3 regions of the Hymenobacter sp. 102 genome follow, and region 3 is predicted to be linked to each of the others. Evidence: riboswitches for the same ligand, from Rfam matches in the RefSeq annotation. Region 3 holds a riboswitch; each other region holds the start of a gene.

Region 1 (10,516 bases), 2.5 Mb from region 3:
GACAACTCCGGCTTCGCCACCACCGACGGCCAGCCCATTCGCCCTGACGGCTTCAACGCTATTCCGCTGCTGCTGGCTAACGACGACCCCAGCGTGACACCTACCATCGGGTTTATTCTGGAGTTCTAGCCGGATAAAGCGAGCAGGGTGGCTGAAACAGACCGGATTTCCGCTAGCTTTGGCGGGTATCCCAATCTATTCGAGGAATTTACTTCAGCTTATTGGTTATATGCTGCGTGATAATGAGCGTCGGGGCCAGACGGCCTATGCCATCTTTCTGGCGGTTACTATTTTCTCCTGGGCTTATGCGGTATTCAACATTGCCTTTGCGGCCCAGTTAGCCTCCTTCGGGCCGGATGGCGTGGACTCGCCGCGGCTGCAGGTATTCAGCCTGCTCAACCAGCTGGCTGTTATGGTTAACCTGGGGGTATTGCTGGCCAGCGCCGTTAGCTTTATCCGCTGGGCCCGACGGGCTTACTACAACCTTGGGGCTATTGGGGTAGATACTTCGTATTCCGACGCCAGCGTGGTGTATGCCTGGATGTTGCCGGTTACCAGTCTGTACCGGCCTTACCAGCTGATGCGCGAAATCTGGCAGCTCACCCAGCGCGAGGCCTTCGGCCACATTCGGCCGCACATGGTGTTGCGCGTGTGGTGGGCCTCGTTTCTGCTGCGCTCCGTTCTGGGTATTGTGGTGGCGGCCATCGGCCACGGCATGACACTGGAAAGCCTGCGGACGGCCATGCAGTTTCAGGCGCTTTCCCTGGCATTTGATGGCTTTGCCGCCCTGATAACGGCTCAGGTGATTCGCCGCATCAGGCAGTTTGAGCAGCAGTTGGTACTGGTCCAGAATGTCACGCAGCTGGGCCTGGCTGCTCCGGAACCGGCGGCCCTCTCCCCCACCGACCCCGATTTGTACCTGTAGCTGCGGCCGGCTTCGTATTTTTGCGGCATGACCATTTCCTTCGGTTCCCGCCTCGTCGGCCCCGACCAGCCCCCGCTCATCATTGCCGAGCTCAGCGGCAACCACAACCAGGACCTTAACCGAGGCCTGGCCATTGTGGATGCCATGGCCGCCGCCGGGGCCCACGCCATCAAGCTCCAGACCTACACCGCCGATACCATGACCCTGCCCGGGGCCTACCGCATCGACGACCCCAACTCGCTCTGGTTTGGCCGGGAGCTGCACGAGCTGTACCAGGAGGCCCACACGCCCTGGGAGTGGCACAAGCCGTTGTTCGACCGGGCCCGGCAGCACGGGATGCTGGCTTTCAGCTCGCCCTTCGATGAAACCGCCGTGGATTTCCTCGAAACCCTCGACGTGCCGGCCTACAAGATTGCCTCCTTCGAGAATACCGACTGGCCGCTGCTGCGCCGGGTGGCCGCTACCGGCAAGCCCGTGATTATGAGCACCGGGGCCAGTCAGCTGGCTGAGGTGGCCGAAGCCGTGCAGGTGCTGCGCGAAGCCGGCTGCCGCGAGCTGGTGCTGCTGAAGTGCACCAGTACTTACCCCGCCACGCCCCTCAACACCAACCTGCGCACCCTGCCCCACTTCCAGCAGCTGTTCCCCGATGCGCTGGTGGGCCTCTCCGACCACACCATGGGCGTGGGCGCGGCCGTGGCCGCCGTGGCCCTAGGGGCCTGCGTGGTAGAAAAGCACGTAACCCTGCGCCGCGCCGACGGCGGCGTGGACTCGGCCTTCTCGCTGGAGCCCGAGGAAGTGGCCCAATTGGTAACCGAAACCGAGCGGGCCTGGCAGGCGCTGGGCCAGGTGCAGTACGGCGTGCAGCGGGCCGAAGAGAAAAGCCGCCTCTACAAGCGCAGCCTCTACGTAGCCCAGGACATTGCCCCCGGCGAGGTCTTCACCAAAGACAACCTGCGCGTAGTGCGCCCCGGCGACGGTCTGCCCCCCCGCTACTACGACCAGCTCCTGGGTAAGCCCGCCCGCCAGCCTCTCAAAGCCGGTACCCCCCTCACCTGGGACGCGCTGTAATAAAAATGTGGTGGAATGTGGCTGAATGTGAAGCGTGAAGCTTCTACCAGCAGTGCCTGAATTTTTATAAGCTGCCTCACGGGCAGTCTACCCTTCCACATTCGGCACATTTTCACATCCCGTCACATTCCCTGCCGTTCCCTCCCGTGTCAACCATGCCCCACCCCGCACCCCCCGATTCATCAGGCTCCCCCCTCTCTCCCGGAGAGGGGGGCCGGGGGGGTGAGGCCACCCGCCTGCGCGACATCCTGCAGCTGCGGTTCACCGACCTGTTTGCCTCCCTGCCACCCCATACGCTGGAGCCCATTTCGCCGCGCAGCCCGTGGAAACGGCTGCTGAAGGTGGCCGGCTACGCGGCGGTGCGGCTGGTGGGCAACGTGTTCCGAAAGGTGCGCAACCCGGAGGCGCTGCAAGGCAAGGTGTGGCTGTACGTGGTGAGCCAGAATAACTACGACTCCCTGCACTTCCTGCGCGAGGCCCGGCCCGATGCCGTGCTGGTAGCCGGCCAGAGCAAGCAGATTGGCCGCTACAACCGGCAGGTAAACCGTCTCTCGCTGCGGCGCAAGCTGCTGTACTATGGGCAGCTGCCGGCCGTGTATCGCGCGTTGCGGCGCACCGAGGGTGAGCGGGCCTGGCGTTTTTTTGACCTCATTTTCAACGCCATCGGCTACTACGAGGTGTACCGGCGGGCCCTGCGCCACTACCGGCCCCGGGCCGTGGTGTTTGCCAACGACCACAACGACGACGCCCGCGCCCTGCTCTTGGCCTGCCAGGCCGAAGGCATCCCCACGGCCTACGTGCAGCACGCCAGCGTGAGTACCAGCTTCCCGCCGCTGGGGTTCGACCTAAGCCTGCTGGAAGGCCAGGACGCCCTCGACAAATACCGCCAGTGTGGCCCCGTGCGCGGCCACGTGGCGCTGGTGGGCATGCCCAAGGCCGACGCCTTTCTGGCCCGCCGCAACCAGGAGCCGCGGGTGCGCCGGGTGGCCCTGGCCTGCAACACCCTCGACGACCTGCCGGCCCTGGCCGCCACGCTCGAGTACCTGTTCACCGAGTTTGCCGACCTCACCTTCACCCTGCGCCCTCACCCCGGCGACCCGCGCGACTTCACGTTTCTGCAGCAGCGTCACCCCCAGCTACGGTTCTCAGATGCGCGGCAGCAGAACGTGTTTGAGTTCCTCGGGGAGCACGACGCCCTGCTAGCCGCCGATACCAGTACCCACCTGGAATCCGTGCTGCTCAATCTGGCCAGCGTGTACGTGCGCTTCGGTAGTGAGGGCATAGCCGATGATTACTACGGATTCGTGGCCCACAACCTCATCGAGCGGGCCGATACACTGCCGGAGCTGGGCGCCTGGCTGCGCCGCTACCGGCAACACAAGCCGCTGGACCTTTACCGCCGCGCCGCCTACTACAACGCCACCCTCGGCACGCCCGATGAAGGCCACAGTCAGCAACGGGCTGTGCGGCTACTGGATGAGTGGCTGCAGACTAACGGGCAATAAGCCAAAAGAATTTAGCCCGCAGAGGATGCGGAGGGTTGCGCAGAGGGCGCAGAGCTGTTCTGCGTAGTACCTTGCGGTATGTTACCGCCGCTACCTTCTGTGCCTGCTACTACTGCTGAAAGCCGACTTCACTACGTGCTCCAGCACTTCTGGCAGGCGTATGATGCGGTGCCCACGGTCAGTATTGGGTACGCCGATACGCAGCCGCAGGTGGAGGTGGTGGCCGTGGAACACAACTTTTTTGCGGGTACGGCCCCCTATCCGGCTCCGCCGTTGTGGCGGGAGTGGCAGGGCCGGCAGCTGCCGTTTTTCTTCGACGCCCAGCCCGCCCGGCCGCTACTGGTGCTGCTGCCCGAAGGCAGGGCTCGGGTGCAGGCCGATGTGGTTTCGGCGGCCTTCTACCTGCTCAGCGGCTGGCAGGAGTTCTACTCCGACGAGCGGGACCAGCACGGGCGCTTCCCCTACGCGGCCAGCGTGCAGCAGCGCTACGGCTTTGTAGCAGTGCCGGTGGTAAACTACTACTTCGAGGTGCTGCGGGCGGCCGTGGAACACGCCGGCGGCCAGCCCCTGCGCCCCCGCCGCTGGGCCGATGGCCGCGCCTGGGCCGCCTTCATCACCCACGACATCGACAACCTCTACAGCGCCTGGAAAGCCCCCGCCAAAGCCGCCCTCCAGCGCCGCGACTGGCTGGGCTTCGCCCGCCGCTACTGGCAGCACTTCACCCAGAAAGACGCCTGGGACAATCTGGCCGAAGTGCAGCAAACCGTAGCCGAGTATGGCGCCAAAAGCACATTCTTCTTCCTTCCCGAGCACCGCAAGGCCCCCAACGGCACGACCAATGCGGATTATCAAGTAAAGCAAATCTTGCCAGTCATAGCCACTCTGAAACAGCACGGCGCAGAAGTAGCGCTTCACGGCAGTTTAGGCACTTCGCTTGACCCCGATAGGTTGTATGATGAAGTAGTTTCATTCGACTCCGCAGGTTGGGGACTGCGCTTCCACTACTTGCACTGGGAGCCGCGTGTGACACCAGATCTGGTGGATAATCTAACCAATGGTTACGATTCTACGCTAGGCTTTGCCGAGCACTACGGTTTCCGTAATTCCTACTGTCTACCATTTAACTTATTTAATTTCCAACTAGGCGAAGCGGCTGATTTCCTCGAAATCCCGCTCAATGTGATGGACGCCACCCTGCACCACCCGAAATATCTGCAGCTGGCTCCGGAGGAAATTCTGCCGGCCCTCACGCCCATGTTTCAGGAGATTGAGCGGTTTGGGGGCGTGTGTACGGTGCTTTGGCACAACGAAAACTTCGACCCGGCCAACACCCGCAACGGCCCCCGCGAGTTCCGCGCCCTCATGGAGTACCTTCGCAGCCGCAACGTGGCCTTCGTCAACGGCTCGGATATTTGTCGGTCGTTTCAGCCTTCTTTGTCATCCTGAGTGCAACGAAGGACCTTATCACCCAGGAACAAAATCGTTCTGACGTGATAAGGCCCTCCGTCCTCGCTTGATGCGCGACATGCTCAGGATGACAGAACGGCAACTCACAACTTCACCTTTCATCACTTCACCTCTTGGGCATCGTTCAGCGGCAGGGGCTGCGTAATACCGTTATTTCCTATTTCGGGCTGATTCTGGGGTTTGTGAGCACCACGCTGGTGCTGCCCCGGTTTCTGGCGCCGCAGCAGCTGGGGCTCACGGGCACGTTGTCGAGCCTGGCCACGCTGTTTGCGCAGGTAGCGGCGCTGGGGTTTGCCAGCGTGGGCATCCGGTTCTTCCCCTACTTCCGCAACCGCGAAAACGGGCACCACGGGTTCCTGCCGTTTCTGGTGGGCGTGCCGCTGCTGGGATTTGCGGTGGTGCTGGGGCTGTATCTGCTGGGTCGGCCTACCATCCTGGGGTTTTATGAGCAGGACGCCGCCCTGCTGAATACCTACTACCTGTGGGGGGCGGTGTTTGCGCTGTTTACCCTGCTCTACTCCCTGCTTGATGCCTACCTGAAGGGCCTGTACCACACGGCTTTTTCCTCGTTTCTGCAGGATGTGCTGCTGCGGGTACTGATTCTGGCCGGGGCCCTGCTGTTTGCGGGCGGGTGGCTCACATTTCACAGCTATGTGCTGTGGTACGTGGGCGTGAACGGGGTGCTGGTACTGCTGCTCACGGGCTACCTCGTGCGCATCGGCGAGCTGCACTGGCGACCCCGGCGGGCGGTACTGGCGGTGCGGCCGGTGCGGGAGCTGCTGGGCGTGGGCGCGTTTACGCTGCTTAGCTCCCTGGCCGGCTCCATTATCATGTATCTCGATACCCTGATGGTGGGCGCGCAGGTAAACCTTGCGGCGGCCGGCATCTACCAGATTGCCTTCAACATCAGCACGGCGCTGGCCATTCCGGCCCGCTCGCTCAACAAAATTGCCTTCCCCCTGCTGGCCGATTACTGGAAGGAGCAGAACCTGACGGGCATGGCCGAGTTTTACCGCCGCACCACCCGCCTCAACACCCTCATCGGCTGCTTCCTGGCCCTGGGCATCGGCCTGAACCTGGACTTCATCTACTCCCTGATGCGCGCCGATTACGCCCAGGGCACTATCGTGGTGCTGTTGCTGCTGGGCAGTCGGCTGTTCGATGGCGTAACGGGCGTGAACGGGCTGCTGCTGGTTACCTCGCCCCGCTACCGGTTTGATCTACTCTTCAACGTTTCGCTCTCCTTGCTCACCATCGGGCTGAACCTCGTGCTCATCCCCCGGCTGGGTATGGTGGGGGCGGCCGTGGCGGCGGTGGCGGCGCAGGTGAGCATCAACCTGGCCCGCACGTGGTTTGTGTGGCACAGCTTCCGGATGCAGCCATTCACCTGGCGTATTCCCTTGATTCTGGGCATTGCGGCCGTGGCCGGCGGGGCCGCCTGGCTGGTACCGGCCGTCGGCTCACCCTTCCTCACCATGCTGCTGCGCTCCGCGGTGCTCACGGCCGTGTACGGCGGCCTAGTGCTGGTGACGGGCACTGCCCGCGCTGCTGCAAAATATCAGGAAGCGGCTAGGGAGATAGGCAACACTTTACGTTCTTAATCAGACCCATACAATCTGACGACTACGCCCTATTCATCCCCACTGATGATATGCCGATTCCGGGCGGCAGCGTAAGGCCACGTGATAGCGCGGGGCGGGTCGAGGTAATAGCGGTAAGCTAGGGCCATCTGTCGCGCGGCTTCCTCCACAGGCATTCGGCCAGTTGCAGTACCCAAGCCCGGACATACGACCACCCGGATACGTTCCTGCGGGGTATTAAATGCGGTAACGGCTTCGATCAGAGCCTTCATAGCCAAGTAGACGTGATCTGTGGCGTGGATAGGCATGGGCACACGCATAGTGGGCGTGTGTGCCACGTAAGGGTGCCGGGAGTGACCAGTTTCTACGATAAAACTAGTACCAACGGGCTGTTCACCCGTGTAGTGCTTTATGATATGCGCTTGCACCCGTTCCTGGAGTTCAGAGCCAAAAAAGCGGGTGATGGCCAAATCGACACCCCCATCCATGAGCCCAAAGGAATTGGCTGCGCTGACCATGCAGTCGAAATCCGGCACCTGCTCAAATCGGCTGTGGAGAATTTCAACTGCCTGATAAGGTGCGAAAGCCTGTCGCCAAGCGTTACACAAAGAGGCATTGGGGTCGACCAAAATGAGTTTTTGCATAGAGGATAATCTTGAGCCGTACGGTCTGATATGGCTCAAACATACTTCCTTTTAGACGATGCGCGCTAAGCGAAAATACCCGTGACGGTGCGGCATTACAGCCAGCAATCAGGTTCTTGAAAAAAGAAAAATTTGCAAGTGTAAAATTTCGTCCCGTACCTTTGGGGCACCAATTCTTTTACCCACAAAGGATTGTTTTTATACAGAGGCGTGGAGAGACAGGCTCCCTGAAGCGCCGGCAACCAGCGGAAAATCCGAAACGGTGCCAAGTCCTGACCATATAAAAACAACGAACCGTGAACCGCTTCTTCAACTTCGCCGCCGCATCCGCTACCTCCTGTGCTGTACAGCATGGCTGTTGTGCGATGATGGTGATGCCCTGTTGTTGTAAGTAGGCACGAACCACTTCCCTTTTGCTGGTTCGGGTGCTGCCCCCGGCCGACTAACGCCCTAGCGGGTGCCGCGTCGGAGTAGCGCCTCCGTGTATTCTCGTTCCGCCTGTTGCCTTCTGGCTGCCGTCTGCGTGCGGCCGGGCACCTGCTGTGGAACCATCTTCCGGCCGGAATGCCGCGCCCCAGGCGGGCCGCTTCCTCCTCCCCCTCTTCCTGCCATGCCTGCAGCTGATGCTGCGCCGGCCGTCCACGCCCAGCTGGACCGCCTGCGCCCTCTCGTAGTGGCCGCCTCCGCCCTGGAGCGGCTGCGTCTGGTAGCCGACACCTTCCCCGGTCAGGCCGTTTTTTCCACCTCGTTCGGGCTGGAAGACCAGATACTCAGCCACCTGATTTTCGCCCACGACCTGCCCATTGAGGTGTTCACCCTCGATACCGGCCGCAACTTCCAGGAAACCTATTCTACCTGGAACAAGACGCTGATCCGGTACCAGAAGCCCATTTCGGTGTATGCCCCCCAGCGCGAGGACCTAGAAGAGCTGCTCCTGCAGAAAGGCCCCAACTCGTTCTACGAGAGCGTGGATAACCGCAAGCAGTGCTGCCACATCCGCAAGGTGGAGCCCCTGAACCGGGCTCTGGCCGGCCGCGGCGCCTGGGTCACCGGCATCCGGGCCGAACAATCCCAGAACCGGCAGACGATGGACCCCGTGGAATGGGACGCGGCGCACAACCTCGTGAAAATCCACCCGCTGTTCGACTGGACCTGGGAGCAGGCGCTGGCCTTTGTGCAGCAGGAGGGCATTCCGGTGAACCCGCTGCACCAGCAGGGCTTCGTGAGCATCGGCTGCGCCCCCTGCACCCGCGCCATCAAGCCCGGCGAGGATTTCCGGGCCGGCCGCTGGTGGTGGGAAGACCTCTCAGCCAAAGAGTGCGGCCTGCACGCCACCGCCCCCCACGACGGCCCCGACCCGGTGGTGGAGCCGGTGCCAGCCGGATAGTAAGCTGTAGAGACGCGACACTTCGCGTCTCGTCGTCAGAACGACAAGAACGGCGCAGCCAACCCAACATCAGCACGCGGGAGACGCGAAGTATCGCGTCTCTACAACCAAAAAAGCACTTGAAATCCAGACAACTATGAGTACCACTTTCGATTACCTCGACCGGCTGGAAGCCGAAGCCATCCACATCCTGCGGGAGGTGGCGGGGCAGTTTGAGCGGCCGGCCCTGCTGTTTTCGGGCGGCAAGGATTCCATTGTGCTCACGCGCCTGGCCGAAAAGGCCTTCCGCCCTGGCCGCTTCCCCTTCCCGCTGGTGCACGTGGATACCGGCCACAACTTCCCCGAGGTGCTGCAGTACCGCGACGAGCTGGCCGCCCGCCTGGGGGAAAAGCTGGTGGTGCGCAAGGTGGAGGACACCATCCGGCGGCAGCGCCTGCGCGAGCCGGGCGGCAAGTACCCCAGCCGCAACCCGCTGCAGACCTACACGCTGCTGGAGGTAATCGAGGAGTTTGAGTTTGACGCCTGCATTGGCGGGGCCCGCCGCGACGAGGAGAAGGCCCGGGCCAAGGAGCGCATCTTCTCGGTGCGCGACGAGTTTGGCCAGTGGGACCCCAAGCGCCAGCGCCCCGAGCTTTGGAACATTTACAACGGCCGCATTCAGAAGGGCGAAAACGTGCGCGTGTTCCCCATTTCCAACTGGACGGAACTGGACGTGTGGCGCTACATCCAGCGCGAAAACATTCCGCTGCCCGACATCTACTTCGGCCACGAGCGCACCTGCGTGGTGCTGCCCTCGGGCCAGCTGCTGGGCCTCACCGAGCATTTGCAGCTCGATGACGAAGACGAAATCGTGACCCGGCAGGTACGCTTCCGCACCGTGGGCGACTCCACCTGCACCGCCGCCGTGGAAAGCGACGCGGCTACCGTGGAAGACATCATCCAGGACCTGCTGCTGGCCAAAGTAAGCGAGCGGGGCGCCACCCGCCTCGACGACAACATCTCCGAAGCCGGCATGGAAGACCGCAAGCGCAACGGATACTTTTAAGTGGTGAAGTTGTGAAAGGTGAAGTTGTGGAAATTCTCCCGCTTCACCCCAACAGCACAGCAATTCACAATTTCACAAACTCACAATTTCACCTCATGGACTTACTACGATTTATCACCTGCGGGAGCGTGGACGACGGCAAAAGCACCCTGATTGGGCGGCTGCTGTATGACTCCGAATCGGTGTCGCTGGACGTACTGGCGGCGCTGGAGAAGCGGCAGGCTTCTAATGGCACCGTGGATTTGGCGTTGCTGACCGACGGCCTGCGCGCCGAGCGGGAACAGGGCATCACCATCGACGTGGCCTACAAATACTTCACTACCCCGCGCCGCAAGTTCATCATCACCGATGCGCCCGGCCACGTGCAGTATACCCGCAACATGGTGACGGGGGCCAGCAACGCCGATCTGGCCATTGTGCTGGTGGATGCCCGCCAGGGCGTGATTGAGCAAACCCGCCGCCACACCCTCATTGCCGCGCTGCTGGGCATCCGGCACTTTGTGCTGGCCGTGAACAAGATGGACCTGGTGAACTACGACGAGGCGGTGTTTGCCCGCATTGCCACCGACTACGCCGAGCTCACCAACCACTTCCACCTCCCCGCCGCCACGGCCATTCCGCTGAGCGCCTTGCAGGGCGACAACGTGGTGAAGCCCAGCCAGCATCTGCCCTGGTACACCGGCCCGAGCCTGCTGGAACATCTGGAAAGCGTGCCCGGCGCCCAGGAAACCGAGGCCGCACCCCGCTTCCAGGTGCAGTACGTCATCCGGCCCCAGACGCCCGAGCTGCCCGACTACCGCGGCTACGCCGGCCAGATTCTGAGCGGCCAGTACCGCCGCGGCCAGCGTGTGCGGGTGCTGCCTTCGGGCCTGGAATCGGAAATTGAAGCCATTGA
Region 2 (10,516 bases), 370 kb from region 3:
TCGCCTTTGTAATCAGATGCCACGGCCATACCCAGCGCTGCCCCGATACTGGTGCTGCTGTGGCCCACGCCGAAGGCATCGTACTCACTTTCGCTGCGCTTGGGAAAGCCCGACATGCCGTTGTAGCGGCGGTTGGTGGGGAACCGGTCGCGGCGGCCGGTGAGGATTTTGTGGCCGTACGCCTGGTGGCCCACGTCCCACACCAGCTGGTCGTAGGGCGTGTTAAACACGTAGTGCAAAGCCACCGACAGCTCCACTACGCCCAGCGAAGCGCCGAAGTGGCCGCCGTAAATGGAAACCGTATCGATAATAAACTGCCGCAGCTCCTGACTAACCTGCACCAACTGGTCGGGGCTGAGCTTTTTCAGGTCATCGGGCGAGTTGATTTCCGCCAGCAGGGCACCAGGTTCGACAATCATGTGCGGGGGGTAGGAAGAAGGAATACTTGCTAGGCAACCGGCAACCAACCCTAAAGGTTAGGCAGCTACCGGGTGGGTAAATGTACAACAGGCAAAGGTACGGGTTTTCCGCGCGGCCGGTTGAACCGTCGAGTTACGAAATTCGGCGGCATTTGGCTGAAGGGAAGGGCAACCACCCGTCCTCAACGGCGCTTCATTATCCTCGCCTACGCAAATCCGTACCTTTAGCCACACCCACTGCCCGCTTTGCAATGCCACAGCTAACCCAACCCCAGACCGAAGACCAGCAGCTCTTGGATAAGCTCCGCCCCTCGCGGATTGTGCTGCCGGTGCTGATTGGCCTGAGCGTGGTGGGCTTTATGTTCTGGCGCAGCTACCAGCCCGGCGACCTGGCCCCCCTGGCCAATGCCAAGCCGCTGTGGCTGCTGCTGATGCTGGTGGTGCTGGTAGCCCGCGACGCTGGCTACGTGTACCGCATCCGCTACCTCACCGAGAAAGTACTGAGCTGGCGGGCCGCCCTGGATGTGATTATGCTCTGGGAATTCTCCTCCTGCGTGCTGCCCTCGGCGGTGGGGGGCACGGCCGTGGCCCCGGTGCTGCTGCACAAGGAGGGCATTCCGCTGGGTAAATCGGTGGCCTACATTATGGCCACGGCCATGCTCGACAACCTGTATTACGTGCTGATGGTGCCGCTGGTGGTGCTCATCGGGGGCGATGCGCTGTACCCGCACGAGGCCCTGCAGGGCGGGTTAGTAGCCACGCTGCGGGTAGGATTTGTGCTGAGCTACGTATTTGTGACGGCTTACGCGCTCTTGATGCTGTACGCCATTTTCGTGAATCCGCAGGCGGTGCGGCGGCTGTTTATCCGGCTGTTTTCGATGCGAGGCTTGCGGCGCTGGCGCAATAAGGCCTACCAACACGGCAACGAGTTGGTGCTGGCCTCCCAGCAACTGCGGGGCAATGGCTGGGGCTACTGGCTGCGGGCGGCCCTGAGCACGGCCTTCGTCTGGACGGCCCGCTACCTGGTTATCGGCTGCCTGATTGCGGCGTTTATTGACGTAAGCTGGTCGGAGTTCTGGCTGATCTTCGGCCGCAACCTCACCTATAAGGTCATCCTGCTGATTGCTGTTACGCCCGGCGGCGCGGGCATTGCCGAGGGTGCTTTCCCCACGTTCTTTGGCAAGTTTATCGGCACACCCACCATGACCAACTTTATGGTGTTGCTCTACCGCATCGTCACGTATTACCTGTACTTGGTGTTGGGGGCCGTGTTTCTGCCCCGCTGGATCACCCGCATCTACGGCAAGCCGGCCGCCCAGCAGGTTATGCACCCTTAAACCGCCATTTGCAACATAAGCTCTCATTCCGAACGAAGCGCGGAATTTGGGAATACCGCATTAGTGGTTCAACTCAGATTCCGCGCTTCGCCCGGAATGACATGGGCTACTTGGTAGCTTCCAGCGTCGGGGCCGGCTCGGCAGGCACGGGGCGCTGGTAGGTTTGCCAGAACTCGGGGCGGTAGGGCGTGTGCTTTAGCTGCACCGACAGAAACTCGGCGGTGCGAGGATCAATTTTCGGATTGAGCGGTACAAGCGCGGTGCCGGCGGGCAGACTGGTGAAATACTCCCTTGTGGTCCCTTGGGAATAGAATGGCTTACCGCCCAATTTGCGGCCAATGGCCAAGCTTTGCGAAGAGCTTTCGGCCGGGTGGTAGCGGCCGGCAGCTCCCTTCTGATACAGCACAATATTGGCAGTGCGGTTATCGGAGAACACCTCCGTGTACAGCCTGGAAATCTGATTGTTGCGGCCGTAATACTTGTGTGAAACAGCATTATAGCGCGTCGTATCAAACTGCCACAACGCCTCGTAGCGAACTACCGCGTAGTTGTCCTGCCGCACGTACACTTTGCCGGAGTAGCCAGCTTCCAGGTAATTTCCGGTGCTACGGTGCGTGGCCCGTTTCACGGCAAAATTCAGCACGTATACCGTGGCTCCATCATACGGCCGGATGGTATCCAGCCGCAGCGCGAACTTGCTCAGCGTGGCCGATTTAAACAACGGAGAAGTGCGTACCGGATCGGAAGTTTCGGCACTGCTGCCAATGGGCAATCCGGTTCTGCGAGTAGAATCTTGGGGTTGCACCACGATATGCTTCTCCTGTACCCGGTGCTTCTGAAACGGGCCCATGAACAGAAAACCTCCGTCGCGGTGCTGATAGCCAGCCGGCTCAAATAGCTGACTGATGTATTCCACCTCCGTTTGCAGCGTATCGAAATTGCTGATGCGCCGGTGCGTGTACACCTGGGCCATGTAATCCTGCTGCTCGTAGTTGGTCTCAATGGCCTTGATGACCTTTTTCATAATCCGCTTCGGGTCCTGCGACTGGGCACTCACGCGCACATCGGCCAGGGCAAAAGCAGCCGGCACGAGGCGAACCGTCGCGGCAGTTCCGGCCGCTGCCGTCAGCGTACCGGGCTCGTAACCGATGCTGCTGATCTGTACCACCTCGCCCCGGCGCGCTTCGAGCCGGAAACGGCCCTGGGCATCCGTCACGGTACCGGCGCTGCGAGCAGGTATGGCCACCGTGGCGAAGGGCACCGGCTGGCCGGTTTTGCGGTCCAGCACCGCGCCACTGAGCGTAAAGGCCGCGCCCCCGGTTTTGGCGGCGGCCGTGCGCCGGATTGGGTCGGGGAAATTTACCGGCGAAGGAGGCCGTGACGTATTGGCCGGAGCACTGGAGCCGCTTGTCGGACTGGTGGCCACCGGCTGTGCGCCGTGGGGCGGATTTACCGCTTTCAGAAACAAAAATCCATCGACCACCTTGCTCCAGGGGCCGGTTATGGGGCGGTAATCAAAGGCGTAGGTGGTCAGGCTGCGGCCCGGCGCGTCGTGCTTCAGGCTCACAAAGCTGTACTCCTGGCCCTGCGCCAGCAACTCGGCCTCCAGCGTACCGGCAGCTGGCGCGGGCACCGGCAGGTACTTGCCCCAGGAGCCGAAACCGTGGGTGCCGCCGCCCGCCAGCGTACCCAGCACATACACGGCTTCCGCACCCAATCCTTCTTTTACGGCCTGTCCCATCGGCCGGAAGCCGTTGGTTTCCGCAGTATTCAACGCTTGCACCTGATTAGCCAGATGCGGCAGGGCACCCCAGCAGATAATTTTTTCCTGCGGATGCTGACGCGCGTACCACAGCAGGTTATCGGCCATCTGGGCGTCGCGGGGGTTGCTGGTGGTGGGCGTCCATTCTGTAGAGTCCTTCACGCCGGGGTCGTTGGTGGCGTAATCGTGGGCCAGGGCCTGGAGGCTGCGCAGGTTCTGGAGCCAGAAGACGGCCCGCTCCCGGCGCTGGGCATTGGGGCCGGCAGCTACTTTTTCCAGCAGCTTGCGGGCCTTGTTCATTTGCATGTTGAACAGCACCAGCTGGTGGGAGGGCGGAAACAGGAAATGCTCCCCCATCATGCTGATGCACTCATCCAGGTAATCATAGGCAATGCCATCGGCTCCTTTCTCGGGCTTGAGAAAGGCTTCCAGCTCTTCCAGCAATTCCTCCTGATATGCCCCGCTCAGCTGGTAGTCGAACCCGGCTACCTTCAGCTTGCCCGGACCCAGCAATGGCAGCAGCCCCCGAAACTCGCGGGTACTCGTCCACACCCCAAATACGCTGTTATCAATAGCCTCCGCCGCCGAAGCGCCCTTCTGCAACTCCCGCTGGGCGCGGTCCAACTCATAAATGCCACTTTCAAAGGCTACCGTGGTGAAGCCCATGCGCTCCTGCAAAAAGCGCATCAGCCGAATTTTGGCCTCGAACACATTGCCTTCCCCGTGGGTGGGCTCGCCCAGCATTATCACCCGGGCCCCGCCAATTTCCTGGCGCAGAAACTCCAGGTCAGCAAAATCGGTGTCGGTGGGGCTGATGCTGCGCACCGGGTGCGTGGGGATTGGGACGCTTGCTGCCGCTGCGGTTGGGGCATTTTGGGCCAGCATGGGGCCGGCCAACACACTCAGTAGGCCTGCCAGGGCCAGCACTCGAATAGAAAACATAGTAACAATGGTATGTAGCGGGCCGGTAAGCTACATACTTCCGCGAATACTCATCAAAAAAGCCCTTTTGCTTGGAGCAGAAGGGCTTTTTTGAGTTTTTGGACTGTTATACAAACCTAACAGCGGGGTTATTCTTTTTCAAGCTTCAGTTCAGCACCGGTGGGGGCTTTCAGCGTCAGCTTGTCATCGGTGAGGGTTACCACGGTGAAGGTGTTGCTCTGGGCAGCACCGTCGGGCGTCATGGTGATGGTTTTGGCTCCCTGATCGAAGGTGTACTTGCCGTTTACGGCGCCGGTGGGGGCCGTCATGTTGTACTGGCCGTTGGCGAAGAAGGTGATGCGCTCATCTTCCTGAGCATCAGTCTGCTTTACCTTGTCACCGGTGGAGCTCAGCTCCTTATCGGTTTTCCAGACTTTGCTCTGGGTACCGTACAGCATATTTACGCCTTCTACTTTGCCCTCCTTGCTGCCGCAGGAAGCAGCCGTGAAGAGGACCAGCACTGCCAGCAGGCTGGCCAGGAGGCGGAAGGGAGAGGTCAGGGTTTTCATGGGGAGAGTGAATAGGGTGAAGGATGTGGCAGAATCAGCGGCCGCAGGGCCGATAATGCCCCTCTTACGGCTTGATCCGCCAAGATGTTTGCCGTAGGGCTGAGGTTGCCGCGGAAGCACTGTCGGGTTATAACCTATTGCCCACCACGGCGTAAGAAGCCTGTGACTGCCAGCCACCCCGGCCGCAAGTCGGTGCTTCCCCTCCCACTCTTAACGATTCTACTCCTATGGGACTGTTTGATTTTCTCTCGAACGAAGGCGAAAAAAAACCCGTTGAGCCCGCCGCTAAACCAGCCGCTGGCGGTGCCACCGATTTTTTCGGTAACGCCAATGCTGCCGCCACTGAAGGCGAAACGTACACGGTAGTAAGCGGCGACTCGCTGTCGAAAATTGCCCGCAACCACTACGGCGACGGTACCAAGTGGCACCAGATTTACGAAGCTAACAAAGGTGTAATCGGCTCCGACCCCGACAAGATTGAAGTAGGCCAGGTCCTGACGCTGCCTAAAATCTAGGCCAACTTACTTCTTGAAAATATTCAAAAAGCCACTCCTCACAGGGTGGCTTTTTCCATACCCGGCCAGCACAGTTTTTCACCCTCTCTGCGGCCTGCAGCCCCATCTTATGCAGCCAGCGCAGCAGCTGTACTTTTGCTACCTAACTCGCTCCCCTCCTAACCACAAGAAACTCACCCTAAAGACAATTTAATGATTATCAACCACCTGCACCCATAACCAAAACAACAAACCGGCTACCGGGCCAGACAAAAATATTTTCGTTTATTTTCACTCATCTATTGCAGATATCAAATCTGCGCCTATACCTTTGCAACACCAACCCGGTACTCCCCCGTTTGCGGCGGGGAAGTTTTCATAGGATTTATACAGAAGTGGCGAGAGAACAGGCTCCGTGACCCACTGGCAACCTTCGACCGCGCGAAAGGTGCCAATTCCTGCCCGACCAGCCATTTGGCGGCGGGGCATATAACTCAGGAGTACCATGGAAAACACCCTCGCCTTCGCCTCTTCGAACCCCACCGCCTCAGCCGCCTTCGGGCCTGCTGCTTTGCCGTGGGGTGTTTGTGTTGCCCCGGCCGCTGTAGCCGCCGCTGGCCGAATGCGAATGCGCTGCTGTTGCGGCGCGTGTTGTTGCTGTTGCTAGCCGCCAGTTAGGCTACGCAGCCCCCCTCCCCTTTCAGTAGCTCCGGCCGTGCCGGGGTGTCCGGCAGCCGGCACCCGGCGGCCCCTCCGCACCCCCTATCGTTTTCACATTCAGCGCGTTGCTGCGTGACCTTGGTGCGGCTTCTTGCCCGGTTTACGGGCGCTTTGCGGCGGTTTTCGCCCTCCTGTTTACATCCCTACCTCTTCCTAAACCAGCAGTACCATGTCCACGCAGCACCTCCACTTCGAAACCCTGCAACTCCACGCCGGCCAGCAGCCTGACCCCGTAACCGGTTCCCGCGCCGTGCCTATTCACCAGACCACCAGCTACGTGTTCAAGAACGCCGAGCACGGGGCCAACCTGTTTGCGCTGAAGGAGTTCGGCAATATTTATACCCGCCTGATGAACCCCACCACCGACGTGTTTGAGCAGCGCGTGGCGGCCCTGGAAGGCGGCGTAGCGGCGCTGGCCGTATCCTCAGGGCAGGCGGCCCAGTTCATTGCCCTCAACAACATCCTGCAGGCCGGCGACAACTTTGTGTCCACCTCCTTCCTGTATGGCGGCACGTACAACCAGTTTAAGGTGGCGTTTAAGCGCCTGGGCATTGAGGTGCGCTTTGCCGATGGTGACAAGCCGGAGAGCTTCGAGGCCCTGATTGACGAGAACACCAAGGCGTTGTACCTGGAAACCATCGGTAACCCCGGTTTCAACGTGCCCGATTTTGAGCGCATTGCCGCCATTGCCGAGAAGCAAGATCTGCCGCTCATCGTGGACAACACCTTCGGGGCGGGCGGCTACCTGTTCCGGCCGCTGGAGCACGGCGCGCACATCGTGGTAGAATCGGCCACGAAATGGATTGGCGGCCACGGCACCAGCGTGGGCGGCGTGATTGTGGACGGCGGTAAGTACGACTTCGGCAACGGCAAATTTCCGCAGTTCACGCAGCCTTCCGACGGCTACCACGGACTGGTATTCAACGACGTATTCGGCAAAAACGGGCCGTTCGGCAATATTGCCTTCATCATTCGGGCCCGGGTGGAAGGCCTGCGCGACTTTGGCCCTTCGCAGAGCCCATTTAACTCCTTCCTGCTGCTGCAGGGCCTCGAAACCCTGAGCCTGCGCGTGGACCGCACCGTGGAAAACGCGCTGCGCATTGCCACCTGGCTGGAGCAGCACCCGCAGGTAGAAGCCGTGAATTACCCCGGTTTGGCCAGCAGCCCCTACCATGCCCTGGCCCAGAAATACCTGAAGCGCGGCTACGGCGGGGTGCTCACCTTCGCCATCAAAGGCAGCAAGGAAACCGCCATCCAGTTCATCGATAACCTGAAGCTGGTGAGCCACCTGGCCAACGTGGGCGACGCCAAAACGCTCATCATTCAGCCCTCGGCCACTACGCACCAGCAGCTTTCCGAGGAGGAGCAGCGCGCCGCCGGCGTAACGCCCACGCTGCTGCGCCTGTCCCTGGGCATTGAGCATTTTGAAGATATCCGGGCTGATTTGCAGCAGGCGTTTGACGCCGTGCGCAACGCCGCCACTCCTGAGCACGGCAGCACCCTGCTGCCCGAGCCGGAACCCGAACACGCTGCCCCGCTGGAAGTCTAGCAAAACTTGAGATGGGTTGAGGTAGTGGGCGGCAGGTGAGAGAGCCACCCATTACGCAGCTTCCAGCACGCAGCGCGGGCACCCGCACGGGTTTTTGTGAGAGAAAATCCTCGTGCAGCAGTGGTGCCCGCACCTTTTTCTGAGAGTTGAATGATGAGGTATGAATGATGAATTGGCGCGAATAAGTCAGCATTTATACCTCATCATTCAGCATTCATAACTCATCACTCCGAGACAATGTCTTCCGCAGAATCCCACGTGTTTCATCTGCCCCGGCCGTTGCGGCTGGAAAATGGCGGTGTACTACCGCACGTGGCGGTAACGTACCATACCTACGGCCAGCTGAGCCCCACCCGCGACAATGTGCTGTGGGTGTGTCACGCCCTCACGGCCAACTCTGATGTGCTGGAGTGGTGGCCCGGCCTGGTAGGCCCCGGCTGCCATTTTGACCCGAGCGAGTGGTATATCGTGTGCGCCAACGTGCTGGGCTCCTGCTACGGCACCACCGGCCCGCTCACCCCCGACCCGGTTACCGGCGAAGCCGCGTTTCAGCAGTTTCCGCTGGTGACCATTCGGGATATGGTGGCCGTGCACGAGGCCCTGCGAGAGCATCTGGCCCTGCCGCGCATCCATACCCTGATTGGGGGCTCACTGGGTGGGCAGCAGGCGGTGGAATGGGCCGTGCAGCGGCCGGATGTGTTTGAAAACCTGGTGCTACTGGCCACCAGCGCCCGGCACTCGGCCTGGGGCATTGCCTTCAATGAGGCGCAGCGCCTGGCTATTCTGGCCGACCCGACCTACCACCAGGCCACCCCGGCCGGCGGCGCGGCGGGCCTGCGGGCGGCGCGGGCCGTGGCCCTGCTCAGCTACCGCAGCCACGATGCCTACGGCCGCACCCAAACCGACGCGGACGAAACCAAAACCGCCGACTTCCTGGCCAGCTCCTACCAGCGCTACCAGGGCGACAAGCTGGTGGCCCGCTTCGATGCCTACAGCTACGTGACCCTCAGCCACGCCATGGACTCGCACCACGTGGGCCGCGGCCGGGGCGGGGTGCAGGCGGCCCTGGGCCGGATTCGGGCCCGCACATTGGTGCTGGGCATTACTTCCGATGTGCTGTTTCCGCCCCAGGAGCAGCAGCTATTGGCCCGCTACATCAAAGGGGCCATGTACGCCGAAATGGACTCCCAGTACGGTCACGACGGTTTCCTGATTGAAACCGCGCAAATCACCCACTTCCTCGAACGATTCTACGTCCAGACGTATGTCCACTAACCTTGCTCCCTCGCCTGTTTCTTCCGCACCTGCCCCGGCCCACCCTTGGCGCGTGGGCCTGATTGGGTTTGGCTGCGTAGGCCAGGGCCTGTACGATATTCTGCAGCAACGCCCCGAAGCGGGCTTCACCGTAAGTCGCATTGCCGTAAAAACGCCGGGCAAGGTTCGTCCGCTGCCGGCCGGGCGGTTTGAGTTTGATGCCGAGGCCCTGCTGAACGACGACTCACTGGATGTGCTGGTGGAGGTAATTGACGACGCCGATACGGCTTTCCGGCTGGTAAGCGAGGCGCTGCGCCGGGGCCGCCGGGTGGTGACGGCCAACAAAGCCATGCTGGCCCGCCACCTGCCGGAGCTGGTGCAGCTGCAGCGCGCTGGCCAGGGCACCTTACTATACGAAGCGGCCGTGTGCGGTAGCATCCCCATCATTCGGACGCTGGACGCCTATTTCGGGGCTGAGCCCTTGCGCCGCCTTACGGGTATTCTGAACGGCTCCTCCAACTACGTGCTTACCCGCATGGGGGAGGATGGCTCCGAGTACGCCCCGGCCTTGCTGGAAGCCCAGCACAAAGGCTTTGCCGAAACTGACCCCACCCTGGATATGGGCGCTTTCGACCCGCGCTCCAAAGCCGTGCTGCTGGCTGCCCACGCCTACGGCTCCTTCCTGAACCCGGATGAGGTGCTAAATCTGGGTATCGAAGGCATTAGCGCGGTGGATATTGCTTTTGCCGCCAGCAACGGGCAGAAGATTAAAGTAGTAGCCGGCCTGCAGCGCCTGGCCGATGGCCGCATCACGGCCCTGGTAACGCCCCAGCTGGTAGGTCCCGAGTCACCGCTGTATTCGGTGGACCGGGAGTTTAACGGGGTGGTGATTGAGGCAGATTTTGCGGGTGAGCAGTTTCTGCAGGGTCGCGGGGCGGGTGGGCATCCTACCGGCTCGGCCGTGCTGGCCGATTTGGCCGCCCTGCGGCAGGGATTCACCTACCAGTATTCCAAAGCTGCCAACCCCGCCGAGTATGCCTCCGACCTGGAAGTGGAAATCTATCTGCGCACCGACGAGGACCGCCTGATTGACCTGCTGGACTTCAGCGAAATCTCGGAGGAGGCCGACGAGGACGAGTACGTGGTGGGCTACGTGGCATTGGCCAACCTCATCCGCCACCGGGATACGCTGCGCAAATACGGCGCGTTCATCGTGCGCACCGGCCGCCTCCGCCCCGTCAGCACCGAGGCACTCACGGCCGAAGTGCTGGCCTGATTTCAGCCGTAGAGCAATGCATTGTTTACCGGCAGCCCCGCTACTTGGGTACAGTAGCGGGGCTGCTGATTTCTACCGGGGCGGAGCCGCGCCGACAGCTTCCGCCGCTGCCGGCACCGGCCGCTGCGGCACCGAATCAGGAGCCGTTTTCAGCAGATCGGGCTGCCATTCCGGCTGGGGGAGCGGCAGCGCGGGTACCAGCTGCACCCGGCGCG
Region 3 (10,516 bases):
TACCCTAAACTACTCCCTGAGCGAAGAAGAGGTCCAGACCGGCCACCTTCATGTTGATGTGAAAGCGCCCTCTTACTTTGGCGTGAGTGGGGTGTACCTGCCGGCACCCCAGCAGCGCGACACTACAATAACGGCCCCTACCTACTGGCTGCCCCGCACGGCCAAGCTAACCTGCCAGCTTACCAATTCAACTGCACTACAGGGAAGTGACCGAATCAGCGTAGATATCAGTTTCAAGCCGGGTCCGGCCCGCACGGGTTTCCAGGCTACCATTGGCGGGTTTGCCAGCGCGGCCCAGGGAGGCAGCAGCAGCTTTGAGCCCGAAGTACCGGCCGAGCAATTACTGCGCATCAAGGTGCTGCGGTACCGTAATGGGTCGTATGTTTCGTTCCGCACCACCCAGGATTCAATGTTGCTGGCCCCAAACGAAACGCGCACGTATCCGGTGGCTTTTTAGCACGCAGCGGCGCTATTTCTCCACTTTGAGCGTGGCGGGGCGGCCGGTAAATTCGAACATCTCGGCATGGGGCACAATGGTTATCTGGCCGAACTCCTGAATCATCATCTTGTAGCTCTCCCCCACCGGCCGGATTTTCCGGTCCAGGTCGTAGAGGCCGCAGGCGTTTACCTTCAGGCGCTTCTCCCGCAGGCTGATGTCCCAGTCTACCTGATCCAGCAGGCTGTACCAGGTGAAGCCCACTACCGGTACCCCATCCTGCCGGATGCGCTGCACGTTCACCCACTGTTTCCACAGCCAGCACTCGGCGTCCTTGGGGTTGAAGGTGTTGGTTTCGGTGTGCATTACGGGCTTGCGGTACCGCTCGTAATACTGTTTGGTCATGGTGTACCAGCCCAGCACATCCTCAGCCTCGCACCAGTCGCCGTTGGGCTTGATAATTTTCTCGTTCCGACCATAATAGTCATTGCCCATGATCTGGTAGCCGGGCGGCTCGCCGGCCATAAACCACTTCAGCTCCTCCCGGCTCATACCGTTATCCATGCAGTACAGCAACACTTCCGCATCAATGGTGTGGGCGTACAGCAAATCGAGCGACAGGAAGCGCAGCTTGTTCTGCAGCCGGATTTCGGGACTTTCCACGGCCCGCATCTCGTGGATGTACTCGGCCGACTCACTTTGCACAATGATGCAGTCGGGCCGCACTTTGGCAATCTGCTGGGTGCCCATGATGCTGGCCGCCGTAATGTGCTTCATGGCCGTAATGAAGGCACGGTCGTCCTTGAGCTGTTCGTTCCAGATACCGTCTTTGGCCGAGGCCCGGGCGGTTACATAAATCTCATTTACGGGCGTGTAAAACCGTACCCAGGGGTAGCGCCGGGCCACGGCACCGCAATACTCCGCGAAGTGCACCGGCAGTTCGGGGTTCTGAAAATTGCCTATCCAGTCGGGTACGCCGAAATGCATCAGATCCAAAATGGGCGTGATACCCAGCCGCTTGATTTCGGCCATGGCCAGATCCGCAAATTCCCAGTCGAACTGGCCCGGCCCTTTATGAATGAGGTAGTACGGCAGGTTGTAGCGCAGCACTTTCAAACCCAGTTCCTTCACCAATCCCAAATCTTCCTTGTAGCGGGTATAATGGTCGGTTTCGGCCAGCAAATCGCGCCGGATGGTGCCGTTGGCAATGGTCGGATATGAGCACTCTATACCAGTGGCAAACATAAAGTTGCCTGGCGTACCGGTGGGCAACCCGGAACCGTCGTGGCCGCCGGCGCCACCAAACTGGTCGCCCTCGTAGCCACCTTTACCGAATTTCTCTTCAATATGAGTGAGGAAGGATTTCATGTGTTAGTGCTTAGTGCCTAATGCTTAGTTGGTCGTGTTTGGGAAGCAGATGTTAGTTTCTCCTGGGTTGATGAAATAGTCTAAGCCCCAAGCACTATCCCCTACGCACTCAAACTGGCCAGAAACTTATCGGCGGTGCGCAGACTCAGGGCCATGATGGTAAGAGCCGGATTAACGCTCAGGGCGCTGGGGAACACCGAGTTGTCGCAGATGTAGAGGTTGGGCACATCAAAGGCTTTGCCGTCGGGATTTACCACCGCGTCGTCGCCGCTGCGGCCCATGCGGGCCGTTCCGATAACGTGAGCATACCGTTCAAATGCCCAGATATCGGTGGCACCGGCAGCTTCCCAGATCTGGCGCATAATGCGCTCCGCGTGCCGGTTCATGCGCTGCTCGTTTTCCTGGGCCGTGAAGTGCAAACGAGGCTTGGGCAGGCCGCGGGCGTCCTTTTCGTCGCTGAGCTCCATAAAGTTGGCTTCGTGCGGCAGGCAGTCACCCAGAATGTTGATGCCGGCAATGTGGTTGTAGTTGCGCATATAGTCGCGCAAGGGCTGGCCCCAGAGCTTGCGCTGGCGTACCATCTGGGTGGCAAACGTTACGGGCATCACCCCGATGCTTTGCAGCAGGTAGCCGCCGGCAAAGTCGGCATCTTTCGGCCGGTGGGTGTCCTCAGAAATCAGGCCGCCGGGAATGCCTTTGTAAGGCCGGACATCCTCCTGGAACGTGCCCCACACCTGCATACCGGGGTGGGCCATGAAGTGTTTGCCCACGTGGCCGCTGCTGAGCGCTAACTCATTAAGCATGAGCAGACGGGGCGTTTCCACGGCCCCGGCGCACAGAAACAGGTGGCGGCAGCGCTGGCGCACGGTGCGGCCGTGCTGCTCGTACACCACGCCCGTTACGCGGCCCGAAGAGTCGCGCTCAATTTCCGTCACGTAGGCATCCGCCCGGATTTCGGCCCCGTAGCTTTCGGCCAGCGGCAGGAAGGTCACGTCCATGCTGGCCTTGGCCCCGCGGTTGCAGCCGGCCTGACAGAAGCCCCGATTGGTGCAGGCCTCGCGCCAGCCGAGGCCCTCCTGGTAGTAGCGCGCCGAAAGGGCCGCATTAGCCGCCGGTGAGGTTTGGATTCCGAGCTGCCGACAGGCGCGCTCCATCAGCTGAGCTGCGCCGTTTAAGGGCAACGGCGCTAATGGGTAGCCCTTGCGGCGGGTAGGGTCCCAGGGGTAGGGCGTGGGCCCCGAAATGCCCAGGAAGTGCTCAATTTCCTCGTAGTACGGCTCCAGCTCCTCGATACCAAAAGGCCAGTCCACACCCTGACCGAAATCCGTGTGCAGTTGCAGGTCGCCGCGGTGGGCGCGGGGCGTGTAGGCGGTGTAGTGCAGCGTGGAGCCGCCCACGCCGGTGCCGGAATTATTCTTGCCAAAGGCCACCGGGTTCTGGCCCGCCGAGAGGCGCTCATCGTTCCAGAACAGAAAGTTCTGGGCTTTCTCATCGGTGGCGTAGTCCTTGGTCGGGTCGCGGCGGGGACCGGCTTCCAGGGCCACTACTTTCAGACCGGCCATGGCCAGCCGGGCCAGCAGCGGTGCCCCGCCCGCTCCGGTGCCAATCACTACGCAGTCCACTCCATCAGTTGGGTCGGGCAACGGATCAGGGGATTCCTCGCCGGTAGGCTCCGTAACCGGAGTGGCTTCGTTTTCGGCCAGAATGCGTTGAAGCAGCGGGTCCTGTATTTCAGGCTGAACCGGGTTCAGTACGCCTTCTTCGAGTACTTCTTCGTCGGGCATTTTAAGAGTAACTGAGTAGTTGAGTAACTGAGTAGAGAGTGATTAAGTAGCCGGGTAATCACCTGTTGATCAGTACAGATTACTCAGTTACTCAGGCACTCAACTACTCTCCCGCGGTTCCCGGTCTTCCCGCTCATTGAGGCCGATGCGCTGCCAGCCGGGCACGTCGGCCATGCCTACGTAGCCGATTTCTTCCTGGGCCAGCGGATGGGCGTAGTAGCTCTCCGTCAACTCAGCCAGCATTTCCTCGAAGAAGCGGTTTTGCGGTAACTGCTGCCAGTTTTCGCCCGGAGCTTCGCCGGCTGCCAGCTGCCCGATTACCTGGTCCTGCTGCGCCGGCGTCAACTCAACAAAGGCCTGCTCAAAGATCTGCTGCGCCGCCTGGTTGATGCCGCCTAAGCCCAGACGGTACGCTTCCCGGTCGGGGGGCATGGCGTCGTAGCGCCAGCCGTCGGCAGTGCCGGCCAGCAGGCGCTTATCTATGTTAGGAGCCAGCTCGATGGGCGTTTCCCGCTCGGGCTGGGGGAATACGCGGGCGGCCACGGCTTGCAGCAGTGCGTAGGTATCGGCGTCGAAAAACTGGGGCTGATAATTGGCCGGGGCATTCAGGCGGGCCTCCAGCGCAGCGCGGGTTGCGGGCGTTACCTGGTCGGTAGCCAGCAGGGCCCGGACGGTACCTTCGGGATAGTGGGGCATATGGTGAATGAGTAAATGAGTGAATGAGTGAGTAGTGAGCAGTTGGAATGAGTTACTGCACGTAGCTTCCCTCATTCACTCATCTACTCATTCACCTACTGGTCGCTGCTCATTTTGCCGCCGGTTACGTGCACCAGCGAGCCGGTCATGAAGGAGCCATCCTGGGAAGCCAGCAGCACGTAGGCCGGAGCCAGCTCTTCCGGTTGGCCGGGGCGGGCCAATGCCACCTCGTAGCCAAACTTCTCAATTTCCTCTCGGGGCATGGTGCCGGGAATGTTGGGCGTCCAGACCGGGCCGGGCACTACGCAGTTTACCCGGATACCCCGCTCGCCCAAGTGAGTAGCCAGGCTCTTGGTAAGGGCGTGAATGGCTGATTTGGTGCAGGCATAATCAATCAGAATTGGAATGCCCGTCAGCCCCACAATGCTGCCGGTGTTGATAATACAGTCGTCCTTTTTGAGGTGCGGCACGGCCGCCTGGGCCATCCAGATATAGCCGAGAATGTTGGTATCGAAGGTGCGGCGGATCTGCTCCTCGGGAATGTCCTCGAACTTCTCCTGCGCCATCTGGAAGGCGGCATTGTTGACCAAAATGTTGAGGCCGCCCAGCTCGGCGCGGGTACGGCGCACGGCCTGCTTGCACTGCTCCGGGTCGCGCACGTCCAGCTGCAGCAGAATGCAGCGGCGGCCCTGGGCTTCCACGAGGCGCTTGGTTTCCTCGGCATCCACCACATTTTCGTTGAACAGTACGGCTACGTGAGCTCCTTCCATGGCAAAGGCCACGGCCACCGCCCGGCCAATACCGGAGTCGGAGCCAGTTACCAGCGCAATCTTGTCCTGCAACTTACCAGCGGCGCGGTAGGTGCTGAAATTCATGGCAGGCTGCAGCTTCATATCGGCCTGTTTGGCGGGATAAGGCAGCGTCTGGGCGTGCTGTTTCATATCCTTGGCCGTAGGCCGCTTCACGGGGGCGGGTGCTTCGGCGGCGGCTTTGGCAGCCTGTTTGGCAGCGGGCGTAGCGGCCGTTTTGGCGGTTTTACCAGTAGCAGGGGTATCGGGGGTGGCAGCTTTTTTGGGAGCCGCCGCTTTTTTAGCAGCCATAGAGCGGAGTGGTCAAGGAATACGATTGAGCTTATGCCTTACGCGAAACTGATGAGGTTGTTGAGCGCAGGCCAAATTGATGTACGTACACGCAGATGTTTATGCTTACAGAATTTCGGCATCTGCCGCATGGGCCCGGGTTTACATCAACTCACTACTACAGGCCCACGTACCACCTTTACCAACAGGAAGTTTACTTAGCCCTGTTTCCATCCGTTATGCCCACTAAGAAAACCACTGCTTCGCATACCACTGCCAAGAAAGAAGACCCCTGCTGGAAAGGCTACGAGCAAGCCGGCACCAAAAAGAAAGACGGTAAAACCGTACCCAACTGCATCAAGAAAGATTAGCTGCAACCCGGTACGCTGCAACAGGCCCGGCCGCACGTGTGCGGCCGGGCTTGTTGTTTTTCGGGCGTTGCGGCGTATCTTCGTCCTGTTACTTATCCAGAAAGACCGAGGGATTGGGCCCGATGACGTCTTAGCAACCTGAAATAAAACAAGGTGCTAACTCCCTTTCCACCGTCTTAGCGGGCGTTGGAAGAAGATAAGTGCGGAACCGGCCTGCGCGCCCGGCTCTTTCTGGATAGGCACTTTTCGCCGCTGATTTCCCTTAGAAGAGCCGATATGCCGACCGTTTCCCCTGCCCCCGCCCCCGTTGCATCCCCTCTCCACGATATCCTGCGCCGCCGCGTGCTGATTCTGGATGGTGCTATGGGTACCATGATTCAGCGCCATACGCTCACGGAGGACGATTTCCGGGGCCCGCGCTTCCAGGACCACCCCAGGCCTTTGCGCGGCAACAACGACCTGCTGAGCCTCACCCGGCCCGACATTATCAAAGGCATCCACGCCGAGTACTTTGCCGCCGGGGCCGACATGGTGGAAACGAATACGTTTTCGGGCACTACCATCGCCCAGGCTGATTATGCCCTGGAGCACATCGTGTACGAGTTGAACTACGAGTCGGCGCGTATTGCCCGCGAGGTAGCCGACGAGTTTGAACAGAAGGACCCCACGCGCAAGCGGTTCGTGGCCGGCGCCATCGGGCCCACCAACCGCACTGCCTCTCTCTCGCCCGACGTAAACCGGCCCGGCTTCCGCGCCGTGACGTTCGACGAGCTGGCTACGGCCTACCTGGAGCAGGTGCGCGGGCTGATTGACGGCGGCTCCGACGCACTGCTGATTGAAACCATCTTCGACACGCTGAACGCCAAAGCGGCTCTGTACGCGGTGCAGCAGTTCTTCGACGAGGGCGGCCGGGTGGTACCCATCATGATTTCGGGCACTATTACCGATGCCTCGGGCCGCACGCTGAGTGGGCAGACGGTGGAGGCCTTCTGGAACTCCATCCGCCACCTGCCGCTGCTGAGCGTGGGCCTGAACTGCGCCCTTGGGGCCGACCAGCTGAAGGTGTACATTCAGGAGCTGAGCCGCCTGGCCGACGTGCACATTTCGGCCTACCCCAACGCCGGCCTGCCCAACGCCTTTGGGGGCTACGATGAATCGGCCCAGGAATTTGCGGCGGTGGTGGAAAACTACCTGCAGGACGGGCTAGTGACGGTGGTGGGCGGCTGCTGCGGCACCACGCCCCAGCACATTGCCGAGCTGGCCAAGCTGGCCGATAAATATCAGCCCCGCCAACTGCCCGCCGTGAAGCCCGCCACCCGCCTCAGCGGCCTGGAGCCCTTCGGCATTACCGAGCAGAGCCTGTTTGTGAACGTGGGCGAGCGGTGCAACGTAACCGGCTCCCGCGCCTTCGCCCGCCTCATCCGCACCGGCAACTATGAGGCGGCCCTGCAGGTGGCCCGCGACCAGGTAGAGGGCGGCGCCCAGGTGCTGGACGTGAACATGGACGAGGGCATGCTTGACTCGGAGCAGGCCATGACCACCTTCCTGAACCTGATTGCCTCCGAGCCCGACATTGCCCGCGTGCCGGTGATGATTGACTCCTCGAAGTGGACGGTGCTGGAAGCCGGCCTCAAGTGCGTGCAGGGCAAGAGTATCGTCAATTCCATTTCCCTGAAAGAAGGCGAGGAAGCCTTCCGGGCCCACGCCCACAAAGTGCGCCAGTACGGGGCCGCCGTGGTGGTAATGGCCTTCGATGAGCACGGCCAGGCCGACAACTACCAGCGCCGCATCGACATCTGTAAGCGCAGCTACGACATCTTGGTCAACGAGGTAGGCTTCCCGGCCGAGGATATCATCTTCGACCCCAACATCCTGACCGTCGGCACCGGCATCGACGAGCACCGCAACTACGCCCTCGATTTCATTGAGGCCGTGCGCTGGATTAAGGCCAACCTGCCCGGCGCCCTGACCAGCGGGGGCGTCAGCAACATCAGCTTCGCCTTCCGGGGCAACGACGTGGTGCGCGAGGCCATGCATTCGGCCTTCCTCTACCACGCCATCCGGGCCGGGCTGGATATGGGCATTGTGAACCCCGGCCAGCTGGCCGTGTACGACGATGTGCCCCGGGAATTGCTGGAACTGGTGGAAGACGTGCTGCTAAACCGCCGCCCCGATGCCACCGAGCGGCTCGTGGACTTCGCCGAAACCGTAAAGGACCAGAAAGCCACCGGATCCGGGGCCGTAACCAATACGCTGGCCTGGCGGGAGCTGCCCGTGGCCGAGCGCCTGCAGCACGCGCTGGTAAAAGGCATTACCGAATTCATCGACGAGGACACCGAAGAAGTACGCCGGCAAGTGGGCCGCCCTCTCGACGTGATTGAAGGCCCCCTGATGGCCGGCATGAACGTGGTGGGCGACCTGTTCGGGGCCGGCAAAATGTTTTTGCCCCAGGTAGTGAAGTCGGCCCGGGTGATGAAGAAGGCCGTGGCTTACCTGCAGCCCTTCCTGGAAGCCGAAAAAGCCGGCAGCGCCCGGCAGTCGGCCGGCAAGATTCTGCTGGCCACGGTGAAAGGCGACGTGCACGACATCGGCAAAAACATTGTGGGCGTGGTGCTGGCCTGCAACAACTTTGATATTGTGGATTTGGGGGTGATGGTGCCGCTGGAGCGGATTCTGGACGAGGCCCAGAAGCAGCAGGCCGACGTTATCGGCCTCAGCGGGCTGATTACCCCCAGCCTCGATGAAATGGTGTACGTGGCCCAGGAAATGGAGAAGCGCGGGCTGAAAACCCCGCTGCTCATTGGCGGGGCTACCACTTCCCGCCTGCACGCGGCCGTGAAAATTGCCCCTAACTACAGCGGCCCCATCGTGCACGTGAACGATGCTTCCCGCTCGGTGGGCGTGGCGGCGGGCCTGCTGGGCTCGGGCAAGGAGGCCTACGCCCGCACCGTACGCGACGAGTACGACACCCTGCGCCACGACTACGCCGGCCGCCAGCGCGAGAAGAACTACCTGCCCATTGAAGCCGCCCGCGAAAACGGCTTCAAGGCCGATTGGGCCACTACGCCCATCGTGAAGCCCACCTTCCTCGGCACAAAAACCCTGGACAACTACTCCCTGGCCGAGCTGGCGGAGTACATTGACTGGACACCGTTCTTCCACACCTGGGAGCTGAAGGGCCGCTACCCGCGCATTCTCTCCGATGAGCACGCGGGCGAAGCGGCTACTCAGCTGTTCAACGATGCCCAGGCCATGCTGCGCCGCATTATTGATGAGCAGTGGCTGACGGCCCGGGCGGTGCTGGGTTTCTGGCCGGCCAACACCGTGCAGCACGATACCATTGAGGTGTACCAGGACGACTCCCGCCAGCAGGTGCAGACGGAGTTCTTCACCCTGCGCCAGCAGAGCGAAAAAGCCGAAGGCGTGCCCAACCTGGCCTTCTCCGACTTCCTGGCCCCCCGCGAGTCGGGCCGGGCCGATTACCTGGGCGGGTTTGCCGTCACGGCTGGTATTGGCATCGAGAAGTGGCTGGCGAAGTTTGAGCAGGAACACGACGACTATTCCAGCATCATGCTCAAAGCCCTGGCCGACCGCCTCGCCGAAGCCTTTGCCGAGCGCCTGCACCAGCGGGTACGGGAGGAGTTCTGGGGCTACAACCCGGCCGAGAACCTCAGCAACGAAGACCTGATTCAGGAGAAGTACCAGGGCGTGCGCCCGGCCCCCGGCTACCCCGGCTGCCCCGACCACACCGAGAAAATCACCTTGTTCCAGCTGCTCGACGCCGAAAACCAGACCGGTATCCGCCTCACCGAAAACCTGGCCATGTACCCGGCCTCCTCAGTGAGCGGGCTGTACTACGCCCACCCCAGCAGCCGCTACTTCGGCCTCGGCCGCATCGGCCGCGACCAGGTAGCCGACCTGGCCGAGCGCAAGCACATGCCTTTCCCGGAGCTGGAGCGCTGGCTGGCCCCCAACCTCAACTACGACCCGGCCGCTGTGCCCGTAACGGCGCTGTAACAACGCGTCCCCTCCCCTCCGCAGATGAGGAGGGGAAGGGACGCGTTGTTACAGCCAACCCCGGAGTGGTTGAAGGGCGTTGCTGACTTCCGCGTCACCCGGAACTACCCATCGGCCTTCAACTAGCAACCAGCTTTCCCGCTAAGCAACGTCAGCAACGCCCTTCAACTACCCCCACCGCCGCTAACGCGCCGGCATTTCATCCTCTGCGGAGGGAAGTTGCGTTCTGCTTCCTCTCATATGAAAGTAACTGAGCATATCACCCGCGCCAACGGCCGCACCCTGTTCTCCTTCGAGGTGCTGCCTCCCAAGAAAGGCGAGAACATCCAGACCTTATTCTCCAACATTGAGCCTTTAATGGAGTTTAAGCCGCCGTTTATTGATGTCACTTATCACCGCGAGGAATACGTGTACCGGCAGCACCCCAACGGCCTGCTGGAAAAGAAAACCGTACGCCGCCGCCCGGGTACGGTAGGGATTTGCGCGGCCATCAAAAACCGCTTCGATGTGGATACGGTGCCCCACCTCATCTGCGGGGGCTTCACCAAAGAGGAAACCGAAAACGCCCTCATCGACCTGCATTTTCTGGGCATTGACAATGTGCTGGCTCTGCGCGGCGACCCAATCAAAAGTGAAGGCCAGTTTAAGCCCGAGCCCGACGGGCACAGCTATGCCTGCGACCTGATTGGGCAGGTAGCGGACCTGAACAAGGGAGAATACCTCGACCAGGAGCAGGATGATACCTGGGCCACCGATTTCTGCATC

The links. A riboswitch is a leader RNA that binds a small molecule or an ion and turns the genes downstream of it on or off. The one in region 3 is predicted to bind S-adenosylmethionine.
Region 1: it holds a riboswitch for S-adenosylmethionine, as region 3 does, so the genes downstream of both, ACN19L_RS00610 (phosphoadenylyl-sulfate reductase) here and metH (methionine synthase) in region 3, are expected to answer to the same signal.
Region 2: it holds a riboswitch for S-adenosylmethionine, as region 3 does, so the genes downstream of both, ACN19L_RS09775 (O-acetylhomoserine aminocarboxypropyltransferase/cysteine synthase family protein) here and metH (methionine synthase) in region 3, are expected to answer to the same signal.

Annotation. Positions count from the first base shown of each region.
Region 1 is NZ_CP188172.1:126,865-137,380, reverse strand. Features, by position in the region: gene ACN19L_RS00645 (TonB-dependent receptor) at 1-129, shown strand, start outside; gene ACN19L_RS00640 (DUF4328 domain-containing protein) at 230-925, shown strand; gene pseI (pseudaminic acid synthase) at 953-1,993, shown strand; gene ACN19L_RS00630 (hypothetical protein) at 2,149-3,498, shown strand; gene ACN19L_RS00625 (DUF7033 domain-containing protein) at 3,598-4,944, shown strand; gene ACN19L_RS00620 (lipopolysaccharide biosynthesis protein) at 5,079-6,566, shown strand; gene ACN19L_RS00615 (macro domain-containing protein) at 6,596-7,189, opposite strand; SAM riboswitch class I at 7,385-7,476, shown strand; gene ACN19L_RS00610 (phosphoadenylyl-sulfate reductase) at 7,800-8,576, shown strand; gene cysD (sulfate adenylyltransferase subunit CysD) at 8,713-9,621, shown strand; gene ACN19L_RS00600 (sulfate adenylyltransferase subunit 1) at 9,717-10,516, shown strand, end outside.
Region 2 is NZ_CP188172.1:2,254,991-2,265,506, forward strand. Features, by position in the region: gene dxs (1-deoxy-D-xylulose-5-phosphate synthase) at 1-419, opposite strand, end outside; gene ACN19L_RS09755 (lysylphosphatidylglycerol synthase transmembrane domain-containing protein) at 671-1,756, shown strand; gene ACN19L_RS09760 (erythromycin esterase family protein) at 1,863-4,460, opposite strand; gene ACN19L_RS09765 (lipocalin family protein) at 4,589-5,008, opposite strand; gene ACN19L_RS09770 (LysM peptidoglycan-binding domain-containing protein) at 5,236-5,523, shown strand; SAM riboswitch class I at 5,885-5,998, shown strand; gene ACN19L_RS09775 (O-acetylhomoserine aminocarboxypropyltransferase/cysteine synthase family protein) at 6,392-7,771, shown strand; gene metX (homoserine O-acetyltransferase MetX) at 8,009-9,046, shown strand; gene ACN19L_RS09785 (homoserine dehydrogenase) at 9,036-10,301, shown strand; gene ACN19L_RS09790 (alpha/beta hydrolase) at 10,374-10,516, opposite strand, start outside.
Region 3 is NZ_CP188172.1:2,621,073-2,631,588, forward strand. Features, by position in the region: gene ACN19L_RS11275 (hypothetical protein) at 1-457, shown strand, start outside; gene ACN19L_RS11280 (family 1 glycosylhydrolase) at 470-1,804, opposite strand; gene ACN19L_RS11285 (GMC family oxidoreductase) at 1,906-3,588, opposite strand; gene ACN19L_RS11290 (gluconate 2-dehydrogenase subunit 3 family protein) at 3,688-4,284, opposite strand; gene ACN19L_RS11295 (SDR family oxidoreductase) at 4,380-5,384, opposite strand; gene ACN19L_RS11300 (hypothetical protein) at 5,603-5,734, shown strand; SAM riboswitch class I at 5,824-5,937, shown strand; gene metH (methionine synthase) at 6,011-9,751, shown strand; gene metF (methylenetetrahydrofolate reductase [NAD(P)H]) at 9,992-10,516, shown strand, end outside.